Lacrimispora indolis DSM 755: one gene and its partners. The protein of the gene in region 3 binds, or shares a complex with, the protein of the main gene of each other region. Links are inferred from orthologs where the notes say so. Each region holds a gene or a part of one and is shown on either strand. Other genes may lie near its edges.

Region 1 (3,044 bases), 1.1 Mb from region 3 along the record:
CGCTTCTTCTGGCCATTTCCGCCATCTCCTCCTGAATCTCCAGACCGGTATAATGAAGGCCCTGATTTTTAGCCTCCAGCAGAATGGGAATGATTCCAGTGCCTGTCCCTAAGTCCACCGCCTTTTCCCCCGGCTTTACCAGGGCAAATCCGGAAAGAAGGACCGCATCCATGCCAAAGCAGAACCCATCCCGGTTCTGAATGATCTTATACCCATTTCTCTGCAGATCATCAATACGTTCATTTTCCTTTAAATCAATTGTCATCTAACTTGGACTTTCCTTCTCTTTTTTCAAGGGCTTCCAATGCCTTTAACTCTGCATCAGTCACCTGGGCCTTTTCCCGGCGGCGCCTTGGTTTGAATTTCAGCTGTTCCACCTTATATTCCCGGATTTCCTTTTCATCCTTAATGGTGACAACAACCTTTACCAGCTGCCTTAACACGCTTACGGAATGAACCTCTCCTTTCAGTCCGTCATCTGTTGTCACAAAATCACCTACATTGGGAAGCTTGCTGTTAAGTTCTTCATAAGTTTCCTCTTCATTCTTTAAGCAGCACATGAGCCTTCCGCAAACCCCGGATATTTTCGTGGGATTTAAGGAAAGGTTTTGCTCCTTTGCCATCTTAATGGACACAGGTATGAATTCAGAAAGGTAAGAATGGCAGCATAAGGTCCTTCCGCAGATGCCGATCCCTCCCACGATTTTCGTCTCATCCCGGACTCCCACCTGGCGGAGCTCGATCCTGGTTTTGAAAACAGAAGCCAGATCCTTCACAAGCTCCCTGAAATCAATTCTTCCGTCCGCAGTAAAATAAAACAACACCTTATTGTTATCAAAGGTATATTCCGCATCAATCAGCTTCATCTGAAGACCGTGCTTTCTGATCTTCTCCTTGCAGATCTTAAATGCTTCCTTTTCCTTCTCATGATTTTTCTTTTCTACTTCATCATCACCCTTGGTAGCCATGCGGATCACAGGCTTTAAGGGCTGAACAACCTTATCATCTTCCACTTCCCGGCACCCCAGGACAACGTAACCATATTCAATTCCCCGTGCAGTTTCCACAATTACGTGATCCCCTGTATGAACCTCCAGGCTCATGGGATCAAAGTAATATATTTTCCCTGCATTGCGGAAACGAACGCCTATTACTTTTATCATCTATTAATTCTCCTTCATTACAAGCAGCATGAGCTCCATAGCCAACTCCATATTCACATTGGCATCCAGACGGATCCTGGCCTTGTCAATGGCCTGTAATATCATCTCAATGCCGTCATAAGCGCTGGCAGCGCTCATCTCTTTCATTGTATTATATTCTTCCCTGAAAACCAGAAGATTGATATCCTGAGTCACCTTATACATTAAAACATCCCGGTACCACAGCTGCATAAAATCAAGGCAGTCGTAAATATCCAGCTTTTCATCCTTCATCCGCTTAATGTAAAAAAGCAGCTCCACAATATCCATATCCTTTATATGCTTCAGCATATGGAGCAACTCCGTATACATCAGCTGAAACTCCTCAGAGGAAGCCAAATGAATCGCCCTTCCTAGATTTCCTCTGGCAAACGCCGCATAAACCTCCGCCTTGCTCTCTCCAATGCCCAAAGATCCTGTTAAATAGGATTTCACCACCGTATCCTGCAATGGTTTCAGCTTTAACTGTATGCATCTGGAAAGAATGGTGGGCAGAAATGATTCCTGATTGGTGGTAAGCAGCATGATGATCGCATAAGACGGCGGTTCCTCTATTGTCTTTAACAGTGCATTCTGTGCCTGGACCGTCATCTTCTCCGCTTCATCCACAATGTAGATCTTATAGTAACTGCTGTAAGGGCGTATCATGATGGTGTCATGAATCTGATCTCTGATATCGTCAACGCCAATGCTTCCCGTTTTTTCATGGGTCAGATAAATCAGATCCGGATGGTTTCCGCTCATGACCTGCTTGCAGGCATGGCACTGCATACATGGCTCACTTTTTCCCTTTTCACAGAGCAGGGTCATTGCAAATGCATTGGCCAGGGACTTACGCCCCATCCCTGCTTCACCTGTAAGAATGTACGCATGGGAAACATGATTTGATTCAATGGCCTTTTGCAAATGTTCTTTAATTCTCTCATGGCCGATGATATCCTTAAACCCTGGCATAGAGGCACCCCCTGTCGCTGTTGTCTGATCCGTCTTTCCTGTCTGTAAAGACGTAAAAACGAATTTAACTAATTATAGCATAGAACTTTTATCATCACAAGAAAGAAGTATTGGCAAACCTTTATCATTTCTCTTTATTCTGCACACTTTCTGCCAATATTTTGCAGCGCTTGAAACTTTTTGAGTTGAGATTATAGACCCGGTGAAGTATACTGAAAAGAGAAGGTATCATTTGTATCAAAATTAAAACAATAGGGGATGATTTTAATTTTAGGAATAATAATTGCAGACGACGAAAAAAAGATATGCAGGCTTTTGGAATATCTGATCGACTGGGATGAAATTGGGGCTAAGCTTCTGGGTGTTGCTTATGACGGTTTATCTGCCTTTCAGCTGATTCAGGAAAAGAAACCTGACGTTCTGCTTACGGATATCAGAATGCCGGGCATGGATGGTCTCCAGCTGATTGAAGAGGCCAAAAAACAGAATGCTTCCCTTAAGTGCATAATCATAAGCGGCTATAAGGACTTTCAATATGCACAACAGGGGATCAGATACGGAGTACGGGACTATTTATTAAAACCCATTAATCAGGATGATTTAACCCGCACGTTAAAAAAGCTTGTTAATGAAACCATGGAGCAGAAAAACAGCCAGGAAGCCCGTATTCATTTAGAGAAAACCATCAAAAACTATTCCGGTGAGTTTAAACGGGTATTTTTAAAAATAGTACTGGAACAAAAACCGGAGCAAAGGCCTGAGAAAGTATTAAAAGAAGTCCGGAAAATCAATACCTCCCAGGTTATAGACCAGACCGGCCGCTGCCTGATTGTAAAGCCGGACATTGAATATAAGGATTTTACAAAAGATGCCTATGAGCTTTTAATT
Region 2 (3,135 bases), 910 kb from region 3 along the record:
AAGGCTGGAATTGGTTGCAATGATCACCTCTTCCACATCTCCCTGCAGTCTCTGCATCAGTTCCTTCAGCTTTATGTCGCCAGGTCCGATTCCCAGCATGGGGGAGATAGCCCCGTGCAGGACGTGATAAACGCCTTCGAACTTTCCTGTTTTTTCATAAGCAGCTAAGTCCCTGGTGTCTTCCACTACCATGATCACCTTGTGATTGCGTTTTTCGCTCTGGCAGATGGGGCACAGCTCCTGATCCGTCAGGGTAAAGCATTCCTTGCAGTAGCGTACATTTCGTTTTGCTTCTGTAATGGATGAGGCAAGACCTGCCACTTGTTCTTCCGGCATGTTAATGATATGAAACGCCAGTCGCTGTGCGGATTTACTGCCAATGCCAGGAAGTCTGGACAGCTCTTCAATTAATCTTGTTATCTGACTGCTGTAGTAATTCATAATCAGAACGGAAAGCCTCCGCCTAACCCGCCAAGACCGCCGGTGAGCTTAGCCATGGCAGAGCTGTTGTCCTCTTCCATCTGACGGAACGCCTCATTGGTAGCCGCCATGATCAGATCTTCCAGCATCTCAATATCATCCGGATCCACTACTTCCTGGGATAATTTAACCGCAGTCACTTCTTTTTTGCCTGAAACAGTGACTGATACAGCTCCGCCGCCTGCTGCAGCCGTATATTCCTTTTCCTCCAGCGCCTTTGTTGTTTCTTCCATCTGACGCTGCATCTTCTGAGCCTGCTTCATTAAATTATTCATATTGCCAGGCATTGCGCCTGGAAAACCGCCACGTTTTGCCATGGTGTGTATCCTCCTGCTATCTTTATGATTTTTAGTCTTCTATTGTTATATCCATTAAAATATTGGTTTTTAATTCCTCATCGCTGACATAGATGGTGTCAGACCGTTCCCCTCCGCCCCGGAGCCTTGTCTTAAAGGTTATGGACTTCTGGTAATGGTCTTCCACATACCGTTCAATCTCTGCAACGGTCGAATCCCTGCTTCCGATCATGTAATTGCTCTGATCGGTAAAGACAACGCAAAGACAGCTCTCTCCTGCAGGTTCTACCACTGTATCCCGGAAGCTGGCCCGGATAGGCCCTCCCAGTTCCCGAATGATTTTCCCCCATTCGCCCCGGATCATATTTAAATCCTCTAACTGGCCTTTGGGAAGGGCCACCCTTTCTGCGGGAGTTAATTGGGGGACAGGGGCACTGCTGCCGTCTTTTCCTTCGTCCCCGTTTAAGACTGGCAAAGGTGCAGTTCCTATGATGCCGTTTTCCAGCTGCTTTTCTATACTGCTGATCCGCTGAAGTATGGAATCTAAATTCTGTTCCATCTGGGGGCGGGTCAGTTTGATCAGGGCAACCTCGATGAGGACCCGTTTCTGGAAAGCATAGCGGAGCTGATTGGACAAATCCGAAAATATCCGGATATACCGCAGAAGCGTCTCGTTGTCCGTACGCTTGCTGTCCTCTTTTAACAGGTTTTGATTCTCCGTTGACATATCCAGAAGATTTTCCCCGTTGTCCACGGATTTTAATATTAAAAGGTTTCTTAAATACCAGATAAAATCAATGACAAACTGGCCTAACTCCCGGCCCTGGATCACCAGCTCTTCCAGACAGGTGATGCAGTCTTTTGTCCGGTTTTCCACGATCGCCTGAAACAAGGTTCCAAACACGGTGATGTCCACAGCTCCCAGCACATCCAAAACATTATCATAGGTAAGAAGCTCTCCGTAATGAAAGGCAATACACTGGTCTAAAAGGCTTAAGGCATCACGCAATGCGCCGTCAGCGGCCTTGGCAATATAAGTAAGGGCCCGGTCTTCCACCTGAATATGTTCTGCAGCCGTCAGCTCTTTTAAATGCTCTACAATGGTCTCCACCGTAATGCGTTTAAAGTCATACCTCTGGCACCGGGAAAGGACCGTCACCGGGATCTTCTGGACTTCCGTAGTCGCCAGAATAAAGATTACATAGGATGGAGGTTCCTCCAGAGTCTTTAACAGTGCATTAAATGCTCCTGTGGAAAGCATATGAACCTCATCGATAATATAAACCCGGTACTTGCCTTCTGTGGGAGGATACTGGACTTCATCCCTTATCTCCCTGATATTTTCTACGCCGTTATTTGACGCAGCATCGATTTCCACCACATTGAGAGAAGCACCGGCTGCGATATTCTTACAGGTCTGGCATTCCCCGCAGGGACTTCCGTCCACCGGGTGTTCACAGTTGACCGCTTTTGCAAATATCTTGGCAATACTGGTCTTACCGGTTCCTCTTGTTCCGCAAAACAGATATGCATGTCCGATACGCCCGGCTACTATCTGGTTTTTCAATGTCTGTACGATATGGTCCTGGCCTTTTACATCTGAAAAGGAAGGCGGACGCCATTTCCGATACAATGCCGTATATGACATGCCTGTTAACTCCTTATTCGTCGCCGAAGCTGATGCCTATCATCTTGGCTTCCTCAACAATAGAGCTTTTCGGATCGACGGTTTTTAATTTTCCGGCTACATCGGCTAAGGGGACTTTAACAATATCATTGTTATCCACCGCTACCATATATCCGTATTCTTTGTTATTTATGAGCTTTGCTGCTTCTGCCCCAAGCCGGGTGGAAAGCACTCTGTCATAAGGACATGGGTCGCCGCCCCTCTGCATATGGCCTGGTACGGTGACCCGTACTTCCTGTCCGGTGCGCTCCGTGATCTGAGCTCCGATTTCATATGCCACAGAAGGGTAAACCACTCCGCTCTTCTTTTTTTCTTTTAATTCTTTTTTCGTCAGACAGGCATCTTCCTTGGAAATTGCCCCTTCTGCCACGGCGAGAATGGAAAATCTTTTGCCGTTTTTAGTTCTGGTTTTTAATGCTTCCACAACGATATCCAGATCATAGGGAATCTCCGGAAGCAGGATGATATCAGCCCCGCCTGCAATCCCCGCATACAGGGTGAGCCAGCCCACCTTGTGTCCCATGACTTCCACAATAAAGACTCGTCCATGGGAAGCCGCTGTTGTATGAATGCAGTCAATGGCATTGGTTGCCACATTGATGGCGCTTTGAAAACCAAAGGTAGTGTCGGTTCCCCACAAATCATTATCAATGGTCTTTGGAAGGGATACTA
Region 3 (2,909 bases):
TATCCCCGCAATTGCACCGCCTAAAGTGATTCCTATGACAATCAAAGCCGGGCTTAAGGAAAATGAGTTTCCCATAAGCTTTGGCTGTATCACATTTCCATCCAGCTGCTGGGTGACAAGTAAGACCAGGGCAGCGATTGCCCCAGTATTGATTCCGCTTGTGCATGCAATGATGATTACAGCACCAATGGAGCCAAAAATAGAGCCAAAATAAGGTACAATATTACAGATACCCAATATAATTCCAAGGGCTACCGAATATCTGGAACCAAGTATGGTAAATTCAACGGTAGTTATGGTACATAAAATCAAAGAATCTAAAAGCTGGCAGACAATGAATTTTTTAAAACTGTCATTGATTATGGTTCCGTATCTTAAAACTGCTTTCCTGACCCTTTCACGAAGAAACAAATTCATGAGCCGTTTCACCTGGAATTTAAAATTATGAGTTTCCAGGAGAAAATATATGGAAGCTACAATCGTAATAAATCCGCTGAAAATATGGGAAGTCACACCCAGAACCGCACTTAATGAACCCAATACTTCTTTCAGGCCGACTCCCTCCAGCATAGTTTTCCAGGCAGTCTGGGGCGGCAGAATATTTTCCACCATTTCCGACAGGCCCAGTTTTTCCAACGGCAGATGCTCCAGGAACATGATGGCATTATTATAGTAAATATTGAAGTTTGATATAAAATCCAATATGCTTTTCTGGAGCAGGGGTATAACCGTGTTTATGATCAGAACAACGGCAGCAATAAACAGGGCATAAATAATAAAAACGCTGATCCCTCTGGAACTTTTTCTAAAGGGACCAAATCCAGGCCTGTTCAAACGCCGTTCCAGGGCGGAACATGGAATATTTAACAGATATGCTATGACAAATCCATAAAAAAAGGGAATGAGCACCTTTGTAAATGATTTTAACCAAATCACTGCGTCCGAAAAATTTATAACAATTTTATAAAATATAATAACCAGCATGGCAAGCAGCAGTCTTGATAAAAATACTCTTATCTGCTCTTTTTTCAGTAAGTCTTCCATCCTGACCTCCTTTCCAAATAAAATAACCAGATTTTACCTGTTTTAATCCTTAAAGCCTAATATTTTTGTGTCAGCAGCAATTCCACTGCCATCCTGTCATTAAGCCTTCCTGTCTTCACAGCCTCTTCCGCTTCCACACACAAGTTTACATAAGACAAAATCTGTTCCCTGGAAAAGGTCCTTGCCTGAGGCATGATCTTTCCTGCTGCAAAGGGGGGGATTTTAAGCTTTGAGGCAATACCGCCCTTATCCATTCCCTTTCCCATCAGCTCCTTAACCTGCAAAATCTGATTAAACTGCCTGGCAATAAGAAACAGGATCCTCATGGGGGGCTCTTTCAAGGTTAGCAGGTCCTCATAAAGATCCATGGCCTTTTTGGTCTGCCGGTTCACGATCGCTGCCACCATGTCGAAAATCTTATTGGTCGTCCGAACCGTACAGATGGTTTCCACATCCTCATCTGTAATGACCTCTCTTCCCAAAGTATAGCTTATGAGCTTTTCCAGTTCCATGCGGATGTTTTCCATATCATCCCCGGTCATGTGAAGAAGCAGCTCCATGGTATGACCTGTGATCTTCTTCCCTTCCCTGGAGAGCAAAGTTCCCGCCCATCTGGCAAGCTGAGCCATATCCTGGCGTTCCATTTCAGCTGCATAACCCAGCTCCTTTACCTTTTTAAACATTTTGCTCCGCTTATCCACCTCTGATTCCACAAAGATCAGGCAGGTGGTATCCGGCAACTGGGACAGGTAAGATACCATTTCTTCAGAAACTGATTTAAAAAAGCCGCTGTTCTCCACCAGAATCAGGCGTTTTTCCGCAAAAAAGGGCATGGTATCCCCCAGGCTGATGATCTCCCGCACATCGATCCCCTTTCCTTCAAACTGATTGAAGTTCATGGTATCGCCTGCCGTAATGGCCGCCTTCATTTGATTTTTATAGCTGTTCTTCAAAAATGCTTCCTCTCCATATAGAAGATAGACCGGCTTGAAGCTGTGATTTTTGATATCCTGAGTCAGCGTCTGCATGATGTCATTCCTCTCATTTTTGCATACTGATGAGTTAAAGGATATGCCTGCATATCCGCTTAACTGGCATCTCAAGGTTGAAAGAAAGCCTTGTCCAACCTCATTTCCTCTTATTATACCGGGAGAATCCATCTCCGTCAATGAAACTTGTGAACCGGATCATTTCCCCATCCGTCCACATCCTTATTGCCCCGCTCACACCGGTTTTTAAAACCTCTGCCTTCTGTCTCTCCAAACGATCCAAAACTTCCTCATGAGGATGGCCGTAGGAATTGCCTTCCCCGTAGGATATAACGGCCCACCGCGGCTTAACCACATCAAGAAATGCCTGGCTGGATGAATACTTAGAGCCGTGATGCGCGGTTTTCAACACATTGACCTCTTCCAGCATCCTGATTTCCACAGGCCGCTCAAGAAGCCGTTCCTCCCCCCTTTCTCCCATGTCGCCGGTAAACAGCATATGGCAGTTTCCATAATCCATCTTAAGCACTTCTGATTCCTCATTGGTATTTTCCGGTACATCCGACTCTTTGGGGTAAATGCAGGTGATCCGGAGCTTTCCAACCTGAATTTTGTCTCCCCCAGTTAAGTACCATACCTTTGTCCCCCGTTTCCCTGCAAGCTCTGCCAGCCTGATCACGGACTTGTCCTGCCTTCCGTGGTAAGGAAGCATGAGATTTTGTATTCTTATGTCATCGCAGGATTCTAAAAGATATTCTACTCCGCTTAAATGATCCAGATCCCCATGACTGATAAACGCGTAATTGATCACGGAAACTCCCAGGCTCTTTATGCACGGTTCAAGGGTGTATTCTCCCAGAGATTTTTTTGAAGAAC

Evidence for each region.
Region 1: holA (region 3) and holB share a complex: the UniProt entries of both Bacillus subtilis proteins name them as parts of the DNA clamp loading complex. The link is inferred for Lacrimispora indolis DSM 755 from one-to-one orthologs.
Region 2: holA (region 3) and dnaX share a complex: the UniProt entries of both Bacillus subtilis proteins name them as parts of the DNA clamp loading complex. The link is inferred for Lacrimispora indolis DSM 755 from one-to-one orthologs.

Annotation. Positions count from the first base shown.
Region 1 is NZ_AZUI01000001.1:1,834,387-1,837,430, forward strand. The notes cover bases 162-3,044. They hold holB (DNA polymerase III subunit delta'), read right to left. Parts: upstream 2,157-3,044; coding sequence 1,167-2,156; downstream 162-1,166. Other genes in these bases: K401_RS0108780 (tRNA1(Val) (adenine(37)-N6)-methyltransferase), read right to left, coding at 162-265; K401_RS0108785 (PSP1 domain-containing protein), read right to left, coding at 255-1,163; K401_RS0108795 (response regulator), read left to right, coding at 2,415-3,044. In the rest of the region: more of K401_RS0108780, read right to left, coding at 1-161. UniProt on the Bacillus subtilis protein: DNA polymerase III is a complex, multichain enzyme responsible for most of the replicative synthesis in bacteria.
Region 2 is NZ_AZUI01000001.1:1,626,968-1,630,102, forward strand. The notes cover bases 127-3,100. They hold dnaX (DNA polymerase III subunit gamma/tau), read right to left. Parts: upstream 2,425-3,100; coding sequence 829-2,424; downstream 127-828. Other genes in these bases: recR (recombination mediator RecR), read right to left, coding at 127-441; K401_RS0107730 (YbaB/EbfC family nucleoid-associated protein), read right to left, coding at 444-797; K401_RS0107740 (6-phosphofructokinase), read right to left, coding at 2,438-3,100. Also shown: more of recR, read right to left, coding at 1-126; more of K401_RS0107740, read right to left, coding at 3,101-3,135. UniProt on the Bacillus subtilis protein: Part of the beta sliding clamp loading complex, which hydrolyzes ATP to load the beta clamp onto primed DNA to form the DNA replication pre-initiation complex.
Region 3 is NZ_AZUI01000001.1:715,725-718,633, forward strand. Bases 87-2,834 are described here. They hold holA (DNA polymerase III subunit delta), read right to left. Parts: upstream 2,073-2,834; coding sequence 1,101-2,072; downstream 87-1,100. Other genes in these bases: K401_RS0103385 (AI-2E family transporter), read right to left, coding at 87-1,044; K401_RS0103395 (ComEC/Rec2 family competence protein), read right to left, coding at 2,173-2,834. Also shown: more of K401_RS0103385, read right to left, coding at 1-86; more of K401_RS0103395, read right to left, coding at 2,835-2,909. UniProt on the Bacillus subtilis protein: Part of the beta sliding clamp loading complex, which hydrolyzes ATP to load the beta clamp onto primed DNA to form the DNA replication pre-initiation complex.